Regions from separate parts of the Paenibacillus sp. OSY-SE genome, predicted to be linked through region 3. Evidence: predicted binding sites of a transcription regulator. Region 3 holds the regulator's gene; each other region holds the start of a gene.
The links. Region 3 encodes Rex, which represses fermentation and respiration genes when NADH is low (regulators of the CRP and FNR family bind a similar motif). Its sites were predicted from a motif close to TTGTGAAATATTTCACAA; they were not measured.
Positions count from the first base shown of each region.

Region 1: a site for Rex is predicted at 1,865-1,882, ahead of adhE (bifunctional acetaldehyde-CoA/alcohol dehydrogenase). Genes of this name have one in related genera too.
Region 2: a site for Rex is predicted at 3,031-3,048, ahead of A372_RS0112920 (cytochrome ubiquinol oxidase subunit I). Genes of this name have one in related genera too.

Region 1 covers NZ_ALKF01000193.1:135,279-140,790, reverse strand. The annotation lists gene A372_RS0121495 (alpha-L-fucosidase) at 1-771, shown strand, start outside; gene A372_RS0121490 (Crp/Fnr family transcriptional regulator) at 880-1,587, opposite strand; gene adhE (bifunctional acetaldehyde-CoA/alcohol dehydrogenase) at 1,994-4,621, shown strand; gene pflB (formate C-acetyltransferase) at 5,084-5,512, shown strand, end outside.
Region 2 covers NZ_ALKF01000177.1:61,196-66,707, reverse strand. The annotation lists gene A372_RS0112930 (DUF4129 domain-containing protein) at 1-695, shown strand, start outside; gene A372_RS0112925 (MGDG synthase family glycosyltransferase) at 1,478-2,692, opposite strand; gene A372_RS0112920 (cytochrome ubiquinol oxidase subunit I) at 3,254-4,654, shown strand; gene cydB (cytochrome d ubiquinol oxidase subunit II) at 4,641-5,512, shown strand, end outside.
Region 3 covers NZ_ALKF01000184.1:60,895-66,406, forward strand. The annotation lists gene dinG (ATP-dependent DNA helicase DinG) at 1-2,886, shown strand; gene A372_RS0116040 (redox-sensing transcriptional repressor Rex) at 2,895-3,542, shown strand; gene A372_RS0116045 (amidohydrolase) at 3,539-4,849, shown strand; gene A372_RS0116050 (cell wall elongation regulator TseB-like domain-containing protein) at 4,866-5,387, shown strand.

The sequences.
Region 1 (5,512 bases), on a different contig from region 3:
CATTCGGAGCTATGGGAAAAATTCGTTCAATTCACTCATGAGCAAATCATGGAATTATTGACGAAATACGGTCGAATTGATGTGCTGTGGCTGGATGCTGGATGGGTGAGAGAAGGCAGCAGAGTATGGCAAGATATCCGCCTCGGTGAAGTCGTCGATCGTGCGCGCGAGCAACAGCCGTGGCTCCTTTCAGCCGACCGGACGGTAGGCGGGCCGTACGAGAATATCATCACGCCGGAGCAAACGATCCCTGAAGGACCGATGGATGTTCCGTGGGAAAGTTGCATTACGATGGGCACGTCGTTCTCTTTCAGATATGAAGATAAGTACAAGCCGACACGGCAGCTCGTGCACATTTTGCTCGAAGTCGTGGCGAAAGGCGGAAACCTTGCGTTGAACGTCGGTCCACAGCCGGATGGACGGCTGCCGGAAGGGGCTATTGTCCGGATGAAGGAAATGGGCGCGTGGATGAAGACTTACGGCGAGGCTGTTTATGGCACTAGAATTTGTGCGCCGTATTTCACGAAGCAGTGTGCGTTCACCCGCAAAGGGGATACGGTATATTGCTCGTACTTGTACCCATCAGACAATACGCCTGTTAAGGAAAACGTATTCATTCCATACACTGACGCTGTAGGTAAAGTGGAATTGGTTGGAACGAATGAGGTGCTGGAATTCAACCGTGTAGAGGATGGAGTATCGATTACTCTCCCGTTATCTGCGCTCGGGGATAAAGCTCCTATTGCTCATGTGTTCCGCATTACTGCCTAGCGACGATTGTATTTTTGTGACACATAATGTTATCGGTAAATCAAAGAAGAGGGGGCTGACGCCCCTCTTCTTCATTTCTAAGGATACAGAACTTATAAATGTGGCCCATTAAATGCGGCATATCTCCTTCGGACACATCTCACAGTGGCAAATCTCCTGTAAATGCTCGAGCTCGCGAATGACGATCATGCCGTTCTCGTACTCGACTACTCCTTTTTTGCGAAGGTCGCTGAGCATGCGGTTGACACTCTCGCGGGTAGCTCCGATCATGTTGGACAGGTCGGTATGTGTAATCTTCTTGTTGATGAGAATGCCGCCGTCTTCCAGTTCTTCGCCATACGTATTGGAGAGGCGGATCAAGGTTGAGCACAACGCTCCCGGCTTGCCGTACATCATTAGGTCGCGGAATTTTGTCTGGGTTAGACGATGGTGGATACCCATCCATTTCATGAAATCAATGGAAAAATCACAGTGCTGGCATATTAGAATTTCAATATCCTTCTGTTCGATTAGCCAGACATCGGCTTCCTCGACCACTTCGGCCGTGAAGTTGTGCTTCGTGCTATGAAACGGATCCACCTGACCGACCAAGTCGCCAGCTTGATACATGTATAGAATTAGCTCTTTCCCTTCATCCGTCGATTTCGTAATCTTAATACGGCCGCTCTTCAGCAGGAACAGCTTGTCGGAGACGTCGCCTTCCCAGAACAGGTGAGAGCTATCTGGATAAGTGCGGTCTTTGGCTACACTGATTAAACGCTCCACATTTTGGTCCGAGAAGCACGATGTGTTACAAGGCTCTTGAAATCGTTCCATGATGTTAGTCACTCCATTCTCCTCCAATTTGTCTATTTCAATTTTTAGTTATTATGACCCAAGGTATTCCATGTGACAAGTTTCACTATTTTATACGATAATACTATCATGGAGGTTCCAACGAAAGATGTCAATTTAATTAGGTTAAAAATTAGTTACATTTTTGCGAAAATGCCGTGATCATCATCATAATTATAAGAAGAAAAAAGAAATCATAAAGAAGTTTGCATTGTGATGTAGATCACATACCGAATTGAAACCATCGGTTACAATGAATATGTGAAATGATTCACAATCAATAGTAAGCAAATGAACCTCGGATAAGGCCGTAACAGACCAAACACAGACATGAAGAGAGAAACCAAGTCTAAGGTTCACACTTAGTCCTTGAATGGAGGCGGAGAGAATGGCAACGAAACCAGAAGTGAAAGCTACAGAGAAAAAGACAGAGCAAACCGCAAATGTCGAGAAGCACATCCAGCAACTGATTGACCGCGCGAAGAAGGCGCAGGAAGCATTCATGGATATGGATCAGGAGCAAATCGACAAAGTGGTTCAACAAATGGCGTTGGCAGGCTTAGACAAACATATGCATCTCGCGAAAATGGCTGTGGAGGAAACGGGCCGCGGCGTATACGAGGACAAAATTACGAAGAACATCTTTGCTACGGAGTATATTTTTAACCACATTAAATATGAAAAAACAGTAGGCGTTATTGAAGACAATCCGAATGGCGCCTACATGAAGATAGCCGAACCAGTCGGTATCGTGATGGGGATTACGCCAGTAACGAATCCGACATCGACGACGATGTTCAAAGCGCTCATCTCGATTAAGACGCGCAACCCGATTATTTTCGGGTTTCACCCTTCGGCACAGAAATGCAGCGCGGAAGCGGCTCGCATTTTGCATGATGCAGCTGTGAAATATGGCGCACCGGAACATTGCATCCAATGGATCGAGTTCCCGTCGATGGAAGCGACGAACACGCTCATGAACCACCCGGAGGTAGCGCTCATCCTGGCAACAGGCGGCGCGGGCATGGTTCGTTCCGCATACAGCTGCGGCAAACCGGCGCTTGGCGTTGGTCCCGGCAATGTGCCTTGCTTCATTGAAAAGACGGCAGACCTGAACCAAGCAGTAACTGACCTGATTCTGTCCAAAACATTCGACAACGGGATGATTTGCGCATCCGAGCAGGCGGTTATCATTGAAGAGCCAATTTTCAATCAGACGAAGAAGCTGATGCAGTCCCAAGGCTGCTACTTCCTGAGCAAAGAGGAAATCGGCAAGCTGCAGGGCAGTGCCATGAAAGCCGAAACGTGTGCAGTCAATCCAGTAATTGTCGGCCAGCCGGCGACGAAGATTGCCGAGATGGCGGGCATCAATGTGCCGGACAACACGAAGATTCTCGTGGCCGAGCTGGAAGGTGTCGGACCGAAATATCCGCTGTCCGCAGAGAAATTGAGTCCCGTGCTTGCCTGCTATAAGGTGAAAACGGCGCAGGAAGGTATCGACCGCGCTGCAGAAATCGTTGAATTCGGCGGCATGGGCCACTCTTCGGTCGTCCACACGAACGATGACGACGTTATTGCGAAGTTCTCGGACCGCTTGCAAACCGGGCGCATTCTCGTCAACTCGCCATCCACGCATGGCGCCATCGGGGACCTGTATAACACGAACATTCCGTCCTTGACGCTCGGCTGCGGTTCTTACGGCCGCAACTCGACGTCCTCGAACGTAACGGCGGTGAACTTGCTCAATATTAAACGGGTGGCGAAGCGTACAGTGAATATGCAGTGGTTTAAAGTTCCAAATAAAATCTACTTTGAAAAAGGGGCAACCCAATACTTGGCGAAAATGCCGGACATCAGCCGCGTCATGATTGTTACCGACCCGATGATGGTGAAGCTCGGCTATGTGGAAAAATTGGAATACTACTTGCGTCAACGCCGCAATCCGGTCGTTATCGAAGTGTTCTCCGATGTAGAGCCGGATCCGTCCACCAAGACGGTTGAACGCGGTACGGAAATGATGCAGAGCTTCCAGCCAGACTGTATTATCGCACTTGGCGGCGGATCGCCAATGGACGCAGCGAAGGGCATGTGGCTGTTCTATGAATATCCGGATACGGAATTCGACAACCTGAAGCAGAAGTTCCTTGATATCCGCAAGCGGACTTATAAATATCCGCGACTCGGCAAAAAGGCGAAATTCGTGGCCATTCCAACCACGTCCGGTACGGGTTCGGAAGTGACTTCGTTTACCGTCATTACGGATAAAGAAAAAGGAAACACGAAGTATCCGCTGGCTGACTATGAATTAACGCCGGACGTAGCCATCGTGGATCCGGAATTCGTATACAGCTTGCCGAAAACTGCGGTAGCCGACACCGGTATGGACGTGCTTACGCATGCGATTGAGGCGTACGTGTCCGTTATGGCGAGCGATTACACCGATGGCTTGGCGATTAAAGCTATCCAGCTCGTATTCGCGAATTTAGTGAAATCTCATCATGAAGCATGTCCGAAGGCACGCGAAAAAATGCACAACGCTTCGACACTTGCCGGTATGGCGTTCGCGAATGCCTTCCTCGGCATCAACCATAGCTTGGCGCACAAATGGGGAGCGCAATATCATACGGCACACGGTCGCACGAATGCCATTCTGCTGCCGCACGTCATTCGCTACAATGCGAAGAAGCCGACGAAGTTCGCTTCGTTCCCGAAATATGACCACTTCGTGGCGGATGAGCGCTACGCGGAAATCGCACGCATCTTGGGATTGCCTGCCCGCACGACGGAAGAGGGCGTGAACAGCCTTATCAAGGCGATTCGCGACATGAACCGCGAGCTCGGCATTCCGGAATCGTTCCAAGCCATCGGCTTCGACGCGAAGGATTTCGAATCCCGCGTAGACTACTTGGCAGACCGCGCGTTCGAAGACCAATGTACGACAGCGAATCCGAAGCTGCCGCTCGTGACGGAATTGGCGGAAGTGTACCGCAACGCCTTCTACGGACGGTTCGAGTAAGAAGGCAGCAACTGAAAGCATGACAGCCTAATCCACCTTTCCTTTATACAGCAGCGAAGAGTCCAGCCCTCTTCGCTGCTATTGTCTGTCATTATGAAAACACGGACATTGTTTTCAACTAAAATTGAACAATTAAATGTGATTAATTTCATGGAGGACAACTATATTGTGATATAAATCACATTAACTGTACGTGAAAAGAGGTACAATTAAATCACAGCAAGGGAAGACAAAAATGAAGCATATTATTTCTTTCTTTGTCAGCCGCACTTAGCAGGAAGTGACGCTTCGCTGGAGAAGTAAAAAGCGAAAGAAAAATAATTGCAGCTTCTAAAGTGAAAAACGTCACAAAATGTAAGATTAGGCATTACAATGAATGGGTATGTACATGATATTGCTAGGTGTGAGCGTTCTGGATTGTTTACAGCACATACAGATAATCAAATGTATGGAGGGATTACGATGTCGGTGATTGAAAAGAACATGACTGAAGTAAAAACAATGGATCCATGGCGTGGGTTCAAAATGGGAAAATGGCAAAGACACGTAGATGTGCCTAACTTCCTTGATGACAACATTTTGCCTTATCATGGAGACGAGGCGTTCCTCGCGGGCCCGACTCAGAACACGAAGGACCTGTGGGAAGTTGTAAGCCGTCTGACTAAAGAAGAGCGCGACCGCGGCGGCGTATGGGATGTCGATGTAAACACTCCTTCGACGATCACATCGCACCAACCGGGCTACTTGGATAAAGATAAAGAAAAAGTGGTCGGCGTTCAGACAGATGCTCCGTTCCGCCGCTCCATTCAACCATTCGGCGGCATTCGCATGATGATTGACGCTTGTGAAGCATACGGCTTCAAAATGCCGGATGAAATTGTTAAAATGTTT
Region 2 (5,512 bases), on a different contig from region 3:
TGGATACGCTTATGAACTGGACCCGAGCGCTGCTCGGGTGGCTGTTCCGCAGCAGTCCGCCGACGGATGCCGTACCCGACATACCGCCGTCAATGCCGGAGCCGCCGCCTCTGTTGGGATTGGGGAAAGCCAAGGAGCCGAGCGCGTTCGTGCAGCTGCTGGAGCGGATCGCCATCGTCGCCGTCTGGTGCGCTCTCGCGGTCGCCATCATTGCTGGCTTCATTTACTTGTTCCGATTTGCCGTGAAGAAATGGTTCCCGAAGCTATGGCAATGGTTGCTTCAGTTCTTCAGCCAAAAGGGTGAGACACCGTCAGAAGTTGGGTATATCGATGAGCAAACGAGCATGTTTCAGTGGGAGAAGCTGCGCCGCAATGTGATGCAGCCTTGGAACAAGGCCATGCGGAGATGGGGGAGGCCGCATGCTAAATATTCGGAACTGAAGACCAATCGCGAACGCGTGCGTTATCTGTATCGGGATCAGCTGCAGCGCTCTGAGGCGAAGGGATACGAGCACCGCTCTTATCTGACGCCGAAGGAGACAGTTCAGGAGATCGGACGGCAGGACCGTGCAGCGAATACTAGCGTCTTGACCGAGTTGGGTGAAGCGTACAATGAAGCGCGTTACGGAGAGAAGGAAATTGCCGATGACAAGGTGGAGCGGTTGTATGCCCACTCGAAGCAGGAGCGGAAATAATGTGTAGGATAATCGCGTCATGCAACGAAAACAAGCTACTCGTCCAGCTGGCTCGGTGGAACTAGCCGGAGGAATAGCTTGTTTTTTGAATTATAGTATGGGGCGCTTGATTCCGTTGGAATTTGTCCAATGTTTCTTAGAGTCAAGGCAGTAGACGGGGCGATCCATTGGAAAATGTGCAATGGAATTACCCGAAATGGCTGAGGATCACATATAGGGTGTGATTTGATTGGATGTTTTCCAACGAAAAGGAGAGTTTCTGCATGCGACAGGCCATTCTGGTGTATGTTTTCCAATGGATGCTCTTATCGAAGCCTCCATTGGGCTCAGAGCATCCCGATTCATCCATATTCGCGTTACCAAGCATCTCAACAGGAAGAACCGGGCCAGACGAGAGCGTCAGAGTGAGGGCAGGTAGGCTAGAATGACAACCGAAGTGGTTAGAATGAGTCATCTAGGCGTGACGATAGAGTTAAGCTGGTTGGCACAAGTGTTAGAGTGAAGCTGGCTGGGCGTGAGCATCAGACCGAAGTCGTCTGTGCATAGGCACAGACGAGGTTGTCTAGGTTGACCGCAAAATATAAGCCGGTTAGGCATGAGCGCCAGACCCAATTGGTCCAGACATGTATGCTAGATTATATTCGTCCATGCATAAGCTCCAGACCAAAGTTGGACGGTGATTGACGATTAGGCACACATATAACCAGTCACACATACGATTAGACTAATTGCTATCGAGTGGTCGAATACCTGCTTGAATAGATGGTTAGACGATTAGTCGCTTATACGATTCTGCGTCGCCGGAACCATTGCCCAGCCGCTGCTTTGCGCTGCATCGCCGGCTGATTCAGCACGTTCAGAATAGCCTGCAACGCGCTGACAGGCGTATGCTGCTGCTCGGCTTGTGCGCGCTCGCGTATTCGCTCCAACTGCTCCGGGTGAGCTTCGAAGGAAGCGAGCTTCGACAGCAGGTCGTCCGCGCTCTTGGCTCGGCGGGCTAGCCCGTTCCGAAGCAAGTAGCGGATGTTATCCTGCTCTTGTCCGGGCAGCGGCTTATAGACGAGCAGCGGCAGCTTCTGCACGACTGCTTCAGTTGTCGTTACGCCGCCTGATTTCGTAATCATCAGGTCGGACATCGCCATGTACTCGTGTACGGCCTCGACATAGCCTTCGATGTGCACGCGCAAGGGCGTCTGCTCCGCCCATCGTTCCAACTGCTGCTGCAGCCGCTCGTTGCGTCCGCAGATGACGATGAATTGCATGCTGCTCGCCCAAGGAGCCTTCTCCAACTCCCGCAGCAGCGCTGCGTCGAGCAGGCCGCATCCGCCGCCCATCATCAGCACCGTCATTGCGGAACCGTCTAGCCCGTGGCGTTCACGCAGCTCTTGTTTGTCATAGGTATTGTAGAAGGCTGGACGTACGGGAATTCCCGTCACCTCGATACGTGCCGCGGAGATGCCTTGCGCGACAAGCACGTTCTGTGCTTCCTGTGACCCGACCATATACAGATCGGTGTACGGGTGGATCCAGAAGCTGTGATCCGTATGGTCCGTAATGACGGTAACGGCTGGGCAATCGACGAGGCCGCGTTCCTTCAGCTTCGAGACGGCCGCGCTTGCAGCCGGAAACGTGCTGACGATGACGTCTGGTCTCATACGCTGCACCAGCTTGGACAAGGGGCGCAGACTGGTCAGCCGAACGCTTTTCAACAACTGGGCGAGGCCGCGATCTTTCCGTGTCATCTCGAACAGATAGCCGTACATATTCGGGAACAGCTTAAGCCACTGAATGAAGCAATAGGAGCCGACCCCGTGCAAATGGGGTGCCACCTGTTCCATGTAGTCAACGACGTGCACATCGACATCTTCATGGAACCACGCTGCGGCCGATTCCCGGATCGCATTGGCCGTTTGCACATGGCCGTGCCCAATGGCACCTGTCAATACAAGCACCTGTGCTTTCCGCTGTGTCTTCGTCTTATTTCCTCGTTCCATCATCGTTTCTAGCCACTCCTTTACCCCTGAGAACTCTATATTAAGCACCACGATGCATTATGTCGTACTTGTTTATCTCTTATCTTCATCCTAATGCAACAAGGGTTGCATGAAAATGGTCTGCGGTTCGGTTCGTATCCTAGACCTTCGGCGGGTCTAGCGTATACCAATTTACGGTAATTCATACATGAAAGGCATGAAGCAACCAGATAGGGATAGGCTCCGGACGAAGTGAGATGGCCAGAATTCAATGCCATTTTTCTTCTTTTTATATTTCAATTATTACTATTTTGTGACGAATGGCACAAAGTTCGCATTTTGCTCAATCTCTCCCCCAAAAGATGTGACATAAATCACATTACCAGAGGCCTTAATCTGACAAAATATCACATGAATCGTGTAATCAACATCATTGATCCCGTGTTCGACTCCGGTATAGGGGTAAGCCAATGTCGATATTTGCCAAATAGCGCCTAATACAATTAGAAGCCGCTTAGGGTTGAACGGGACCTAATAGACTTAAAAGATTTGTAATTATGAAGAGAAAGGTGGAAGGGGAAACTGATGGATACGGTTATACTGTCACGCATCCAATTCGCATCGACGACGATTTTTCACTACTTCTTCGTGCCAGTGTCGATTGGATTAGCGCTGCTAATCGCAATCATGGAGACGATGTATGTCGTCAAAGGAAAAGAAGAATATAAGAAAATGGCTAAGTTCTGGGGGAAGCTGTTCCTCATTAACTTTGCCGTCGGTGTAGTAACAGGGATTATACAGGAATTCCAATTCGGGATGAACTGGTCAGATTACTCCCGATTCGTAGGTGACGTCTTCGGTGCGCCGCTCGCTATTGAGGCGTTGTTGGCATTCTTCATGGAATCGACCTTCATCGGCTTGTGGATTTTCGGTTGGGAGCGGTTATCGAAGAAGCTGCACTTGCTCTGCATTTGGCTAGTCGCGTTTGGAACGACGATGTCTGCATTCTGGATTTTGGCGGCAAACTCGTTCATGCAAAGACCGGTTGGCTTTACGATTAATAACGGGCGCACGGAAATGAATGATTTCTTCGCCCTCATCACGAACGGCCAGCTGTTGGTGGAATTTCCACATACGATATTTGCTGCTTTTGCGACGGGCGCGTTCCTTATCACGGGTATAAGCGCTTATAAGCTGCTGAAGAAGCAAGATACGGAATTTTTCAAAAAGTCGTTCCATCTCGGCGTTATCGTAGCGCTCATTTCGTCCATCCTGGTTGCCGTCTTCGGCCACCAGCAAGCGCAGTATCTGGTTCACACGCAGCCGATGAAGATGGCGGCCGCAGAGGGCTTGTGGGGAGAGAGCGGGGATCCGGCGCCTTGGACCGTGTTTGCGGCGATTGATCCGGAGAAGAAAGAGAATAGTATGGAGTTCAAGGTTCCATATTTGCTCAGCTTCCTGTCCTATAGCAAGTTCTCTGGTGAAGTAAAGGGCATGAACGAAATTCAAGCGGAATATGAGCAGACCTATGGTCCTGGCAACTACATTCCGCCGGTTCGCACGACGTTCTGGAGCTTCCGCATCATGGTTGCCGCGGGAACGCTCATGATTCTGCTCGCCATGTATGGCTTGTACTTGTCTTATCGCAAGAAGCTGGATAACAAGAACACTTGGTTTATGCGCTTTATGTTGTTTGCCATTTCGCTTCCATTTATCGCCAATACGACAGGCTGGATTATGACTGAGTTTGGCCGTCAGCCTTGGACCGTATTCGGATTGATGCGGACGGAGGACAGCATTTCTCCGAGCGTGAGCGGGGGAGAGGTTCTATTCTCCTTAATCACATTCTCAACTATTTACACGATACTTGGTATAGTAATGGTATATTTGTTCGTTCGTGTCATCAAAAAGGGTCCGAATGAAACCGTAAAGGCAGCACATTCAAATGACCCATTTGATCGGGAGGGACACCATGATTTCTCTTAATGAACTTTGGTTTTTACTTGTCGCTGTTTTGTTCGTTGGCTTCTTCTTCTTGGAAGGATTTGATTTTGGGGTAGGGATGTCCACGAAATTTCTGGCCCGCACGGATGGAGAACGCCGCGTGCTCATCAACTCCATCGGACCGTTCTGGGATGCGAATGAAGTGTGGCTGCTGACGGCAGGCGGAGCGATGTTCGCTGCCTTCCCGAACTGGTATGCCACCATGTTCAGCGGATATTATTTGCCGCTCGTCGTTGTTCTGCTTGCCTTAATCGGGCGCGGTGTCGCGTTCGAGTTCCGGGGCAAGGTGGAGACCGAACGTTGGAAAAAGACGTGGGATCTTGCCATCTTCCTTGGCAGCCTGCTGCCACCGTTCCTGCTGGGTGTAGCCTTTTCAGGGCTCATTAAAGGGGTTCCTATCGACCAGAACATGGAGATGAACGCCGGCTTGTTCGACATGGTGAATGTGTATACGCTCGTTGGCGGAGTCACCGTTACAATGCTTTGTCTCGTGCATGGGTTGTTCTTCACGACGCTGCGCACGATCGGCGATTTGCAGGCACGGGCGCGCAAGCTGGCTCATAAGCTGTTGATCCCGCTTGCGATACTGCTGGTTGCGTTCGGAACGATGACTTACTTTATGACTGATGTGTTCGAAGCGCACGGAGGCATCCTGTTCGCGGTAGCGGTGCTCGGTGTGGTGGCCTTTGTTCTGGCAGGCGCCTTTACTTCGAAGAAAAAGGACGGCTGGGCCTTCGGCATGACGGGGACGGTCATTGTATTATCGATTGCATCGCTGTTCATTGGGTTGTTCCCGCGCGTCATGGTCAGCTCCATTGACAAAGCGTTCGACCTGACGAT
Region 3 (5,512 bases):
ATGAGATTTGCTGTATTGGACTTTGAAACGACAGGCAATCAGCCTAACGATGAAATTATACAAATCGGACTCGTCATTCTCGGTCACGATTTACAGATGGAACGCGAGTATCATACGCTCGTTCGGCCGACCATCACAATTCCTGAATTCATTACGCAATTAACCGGAATTGGCAATGAGGATGTGCAGGATGCGCCAGACTTGGATGAAGCGATGACAGGGCTTGTTCCATTGTTAAGTGACGTCGTGCTCGTCGGACATAATGTTGCGTTCGATTATCAATTTCTGCGCCAAGCTCTAGAGCAGACCGGTTATTTACCGTTTACCGGACGTATTCTGGACACCATTGAGCTGCTGCGGATACTGTTCCCTTCACTGCCGTCTTATCAGTTGGGATCGGTTGCGCATGAATTCGGAATCATCCATGACCGACCGCATCAAGCCGACAGCGACGCGAGAGCGACAGCCGATGTATTTATCCGCTGCCTGCAAGCGATCGATGACTTGCCGCTTCTGACTCTGCAACGTATTGTGGATGTATTTGGCGATCAAGAAGAGCGCGATTTAAAGTGGATGCTGGTGGAGAAGCTAAATGAACGTGAGCGGGACGTGTCCGATTGGGACGAGAAGGAAGGTAACTTTCCATTCCGTCAGCTAACGTTGAAGCAAGGGGATTGGACGGATACCCTTCCTCCGCGTGAAGGTTCAGAGAGCAGTCCGCTCAACAATGTGACGTTCCGTGGCTTTATGGATGAAGTGAGGAACAATTTGGCGAGTCTGTTGCCGAATTACGAGCCGCGTGAAGCTCAGGAACAAATGTTTAACGAAGTGATGGAATGCCAGGAGCAGGACCTTCATCTCTTGATTGAAGCTGGAACAGGCACTGGGAAATCACTTGGATACTTGCTCCCTTCCTTATATTACAGCGTATCTCAAGAGAAGAAAGTGATTGTTAGCACGCACACTATCAATTTGCAAGAACAGTTGAGACAGCGTGATTTACCGCTTCTGGAGAAGATTGTTCCGTTTCCTTTCAAAGCTTCGGTGTTAAAAGGACGCAGTCACTATTTGTGTTTGAGAAAATTTGAACATAAAATAAATCATAGAGAGTTCGTTCATGCGCGTGACGACAGCATAACCGCTGCTCAGTTTCTCGTCTGGCTAAGCCAGACGGAGCATGGCGATGATGAGGAGCTGCATTTGGTCCACAAAGGTCCAGATTTCTGGGATACGGTGTCCAGTGATAGCGACTCTTGTCTGAACCGGGCTTGCCCGTGGTTCCGGCGCTGCTTCTATCATCGGGCGAAGAATGAAGCGAATTTGTCGGACATTATTATAACGAACCATTCTCTGCTGTTCACCGATGTCATTGCCGAACATCGTCTGTTGCCTACCTATGAACACTTGGTCATAGATGAGGCTCATCATTTTGAAGAGACGGCAGGCAAACATCTAGGCATCCATTTGCAATATTTTTCACTCATTCATCCGTTAACGCGGCTATTCAAAGACAGCAAGAATGGAGCATTGATCTTGCTTCAGATGCGGCTCCGCCTATCCGGTCACGAGAAAGCGCTTATCTGGGCAGAAGGAATCGACAAGCTGCTCACGCAAATCGTCGACGTGAAGGAACAATGGGACCGTTTGAATGAAGTCTTGTTCCAATTGCTTCCTCCGACTGAGAACGGACAAGCCGAAGCCGCCGGGCAGACGGTATTCCGGTTGCCGTCGGGCGAACGTCCAGAAGCTTGGGCCGGCATCACCGAGCTGGAAAGCGACATCCATGTCCGGCTTAGCGATATTGTTCGGTCAGGAGAGAAGCTGGCCAACGAATGGAAGGATTACGATGACGATGAAATTCAGGGCGTTGTCGTGGACGTGACGGGATTGTTCAAAGAATTGGGCCTAGTTCGGGATGAATTCCGCAACTTTATGCAGGGGAAAGACCCGGAAACGGTCTACTGGATGGAAGGGAATTCCCAGTTCAAGCATAAATCGATGCATATGTACGCAGTCCCGGTCGATGTGAGTGATGCACTGAAACGGTATTTTTTTGAACCGAAGAAAAGTGTAATTCTGACATCGGCTACGCTGTCGGTCGATAAATCATTCCAGTTCGTGGCAGAACAAATCGGGCTGAAGGATGCGGAGCGGGATGGACGGCTGCACACGGTCATATTACCGTCACCGTTTAATTACCGGGAACAGGCATTAGTCGTTATCCCACGTGATTTCCCGAGCGTAAAGGGCGCATCAGATGCAAAGTTCAACCAGATGTTGACGCAATCGATAGCGGATGTCGCGCAAGTAACGAGAGGACGAATGCTTGTGCTCTTCACCTCGTATCGCATGCTGCGGGATGTATATGCGCCTTTGAAGGAAGCGCTGAGCGTTCACGGGATTCACGTGCTTGGACAAGGCATTGACAGCGGTAACCGCAGCAAGCTGACCCGCAGGTTCAGGGAGCAATCCGCTTCCGTCTTGCTGGGGACGAGCAGCTTCTGGGAAGGGGTGGACATTCCTGGAGATGCACTCACGTGCTTGGCGATTGTTCGACTTCCGTTCCAGCCGCCGAACCACCCGTTGGTCGAGGCAAAATCAGAGCGGCTGAAACGGCAAAATCAGAATCCATTCCGGAAGTATTCCGTGCCGCAAGCCGTTATCCGCTTTAAGCAGGGATTCGGCCGATTGGTGCGGACCTCGCAGGATAAGGGAATTGTCATCATCTATGATACGCGCGTGATCGAAACAAGCTATGGCAAGCACTTTTTATATTCCTTGCCGGGACCAAAGATGGAGCACATGGCTGCAGAGCAGTTGGTTCCGCGCATTGAAACGTGGTTGGACGATAATCAAAAGACGTTGAAGAGCGATGAGGGGACTTGATTTAAGATATGAAAACATTAAAAATATCTGAAGCTGTTGTTCGACGTCTGCCGGTCTATTTGCGTCATTTGATAGAACTGAAGCAGCGTGAAGTATTGACAGTTTCTTCTCAGGATTTGGGCCAGAAGCTGGATTTAAATCCAGCGCAAATCCGCAAGGACTTGGCTTATTTTGGAGATTTTGGACGCAAAGGCATTGGTTATGACGTATCTTATTTAATACAGCAAATCCGTCATATATTGAAGCTGGACCAAATTATTAACGTTGGCCTGGTCGGTGCCGGTAAACTGGGGCATGCGTTGTGCAATTACACGGTCTATTTGAAAGACAACATGAAAATCGTAGCTGTGTTCGACGCCATGGAGTCCAAGATTGGCACGGATATTAATAATCTGAAAGTTCAACCTATGAGCGAAATGATCACAACGGTTCGAAATCAGCACATCCGTATCGGAATTATTACGGTTCCGGCCGCGGAAGCGCAATATGTAGCGGAGCAATTCGTCGAAGCCGGTGTAGAAGCCATTTTGAACTTTGCGCCTGTTATTTTGAAGGTTCCGTCTCATGTGCGCGTGCATACTGCCGATTTCACAACGGATTTGTTTAGCCTGGCTTATTATTTAACGGATCAGGGAAAGGAAGTTCCAGTCCAATGACAAAGCGAATCATTATTGAAAATGGCGCCTTTGCGGTACTTAATGCTCAATCCGGGCAAACCTCAACCAAGGGAACGATGGTTATTGAAAATGATCGAATTGTCCACTTGGGAGATTCACTTCCCGCGCAGTTCGATACGAGTGATGCAGAGAGAATAAACGGCAAAGGTCTGTTCTTCCTGCCTGGTTTAATCAATACGCATGGTCATGCTGCGATGTCGCTCCTGCGCGGGTATGGTGACGACATGGTGCTGCAATCGTGGCTGCAGGAGAAAATGTGGCCAATGGAAGCGAAATTTACGTCACAGGATGTGTATTGGGGAACCGCATTATCCGTCGTTGAGATGCTTAAGGGCGGAACCACAACGTTCGTCGACATGTATGATCATATGGATGAAGTCGCTAAAGTCTGCGAACAGTCTGGCATTCGGGGCTGTCTAATGCGCGGCGCAATCGGGCTGTGTCCTGAAGACGTCCAGGATGCGAAGCTTAAAGAAGCGGTTCAATTCGCAAAAGACTGGAACGGCAAGGCGAATGGACGGATTACAACCGTGCTGGCGCCACATGCGCCATATACGTGTCCGCCGGCATTCATTGAGAAGTTCGTGCAAGCGGCACATGATATGGATTTACCTCTTCATACACATATGTCGGAGACGAAGGCGGAAGTGGAACAGAACGTGAAGGATTATGGGCTCCGTCCGGTTGCTCATTTAGAGAAATTAGGCTTCTTCTCCCGGCCGTCGTTCATTGCACACGGGGTACATTTGACAGATGAAGAAATTGCGACTCTGGCTCACTACCATGTAGCTGTGTCTCATAATCCAGGCAGCAACCTCAAGTTGGCGAGCGGTGTAGCTCGGGTTCCTGAATTGTTGCGCGCAGGAGTTGTCGTCTCTCTCGGAACGGATGGTCCGGCCAGCAACAATAACTTAGACATGTTCGAAGAAATGCGGCTTGCTGCGCTTATACACAAAGGAGTATCGGGAGATCCAACCGCGATTCCGGCTGCAGAAGCGCTGCGCATGGGTACCGTATACGGGGCGAAGACGATTTCGCTTCCTGATGTAGGATTGCTTGAGGTCGGTATGAAGGCAGATATGGTTGCGGTAGATATCGATCAAGCTCACTTCATTCCACATACGGATCTCGTATCTCACATGATTTACTCCGCTTCGGCTAAAGATGTGAAGCATGTGTGGATTGATGGAGAACAGGTCGTGAAGAATGGCGAATGCCTGACGTTAGATGAAGAACGTATCCGTCATGAGACGCAGCAATGCTTCGAGCAGCTGCTGCAGCGATAAGCGGGGGGATTTATTCATGGTAAGAAGCCGCACACGTCGGCGTTCCAAATGGAAATGGTATATCCCGCTGGCGGTTCTTATTCTGATTCTTCTCATTGCTGCCGTATATATGTATGTGCAATATATAAATGCTGATGAGCGAGTGAAAGAAGCTGATATCATTCGCCAAGCGAATGATAGTGTAAAGCTCGCAGAAATATCCGGTGTCGAGAAGAGCGTATGGGACGACATTGTCTATGTTGTTGAAGGTAAAGATGAACAAGACCAAGAACGACTGGTGTGGGTGTTTCCGAAGAAAGTCGTATCTATGTACGCCTTTGAAGGAATAAAAAAAGATGCGATGAAAGCAAAAATAAAAGAGCAATATAACAAGGTTCACATCGTACGGCTTATTCCCGGATATAAAGACGGGCAATATGTATGGCAGGCGATGCTGGAGCGAGCGGACGAACAGGGCGCCAACCGCTATTATTATCAATTTTATCTGTTCGCCGACGGTTCACCGATCGGAGAAATCTACGGGCTGCCTAATAAATAACGATGAACCACCTGTCAAGTGCTCATTACACCGTATTCTTGCAAGTGACGCGATTGAAGCGTTGCAGCGAGAATACGGTGTTTTTTTTGTTGCCAAGGGGATTGGCAGCTATGGTACACTTTACA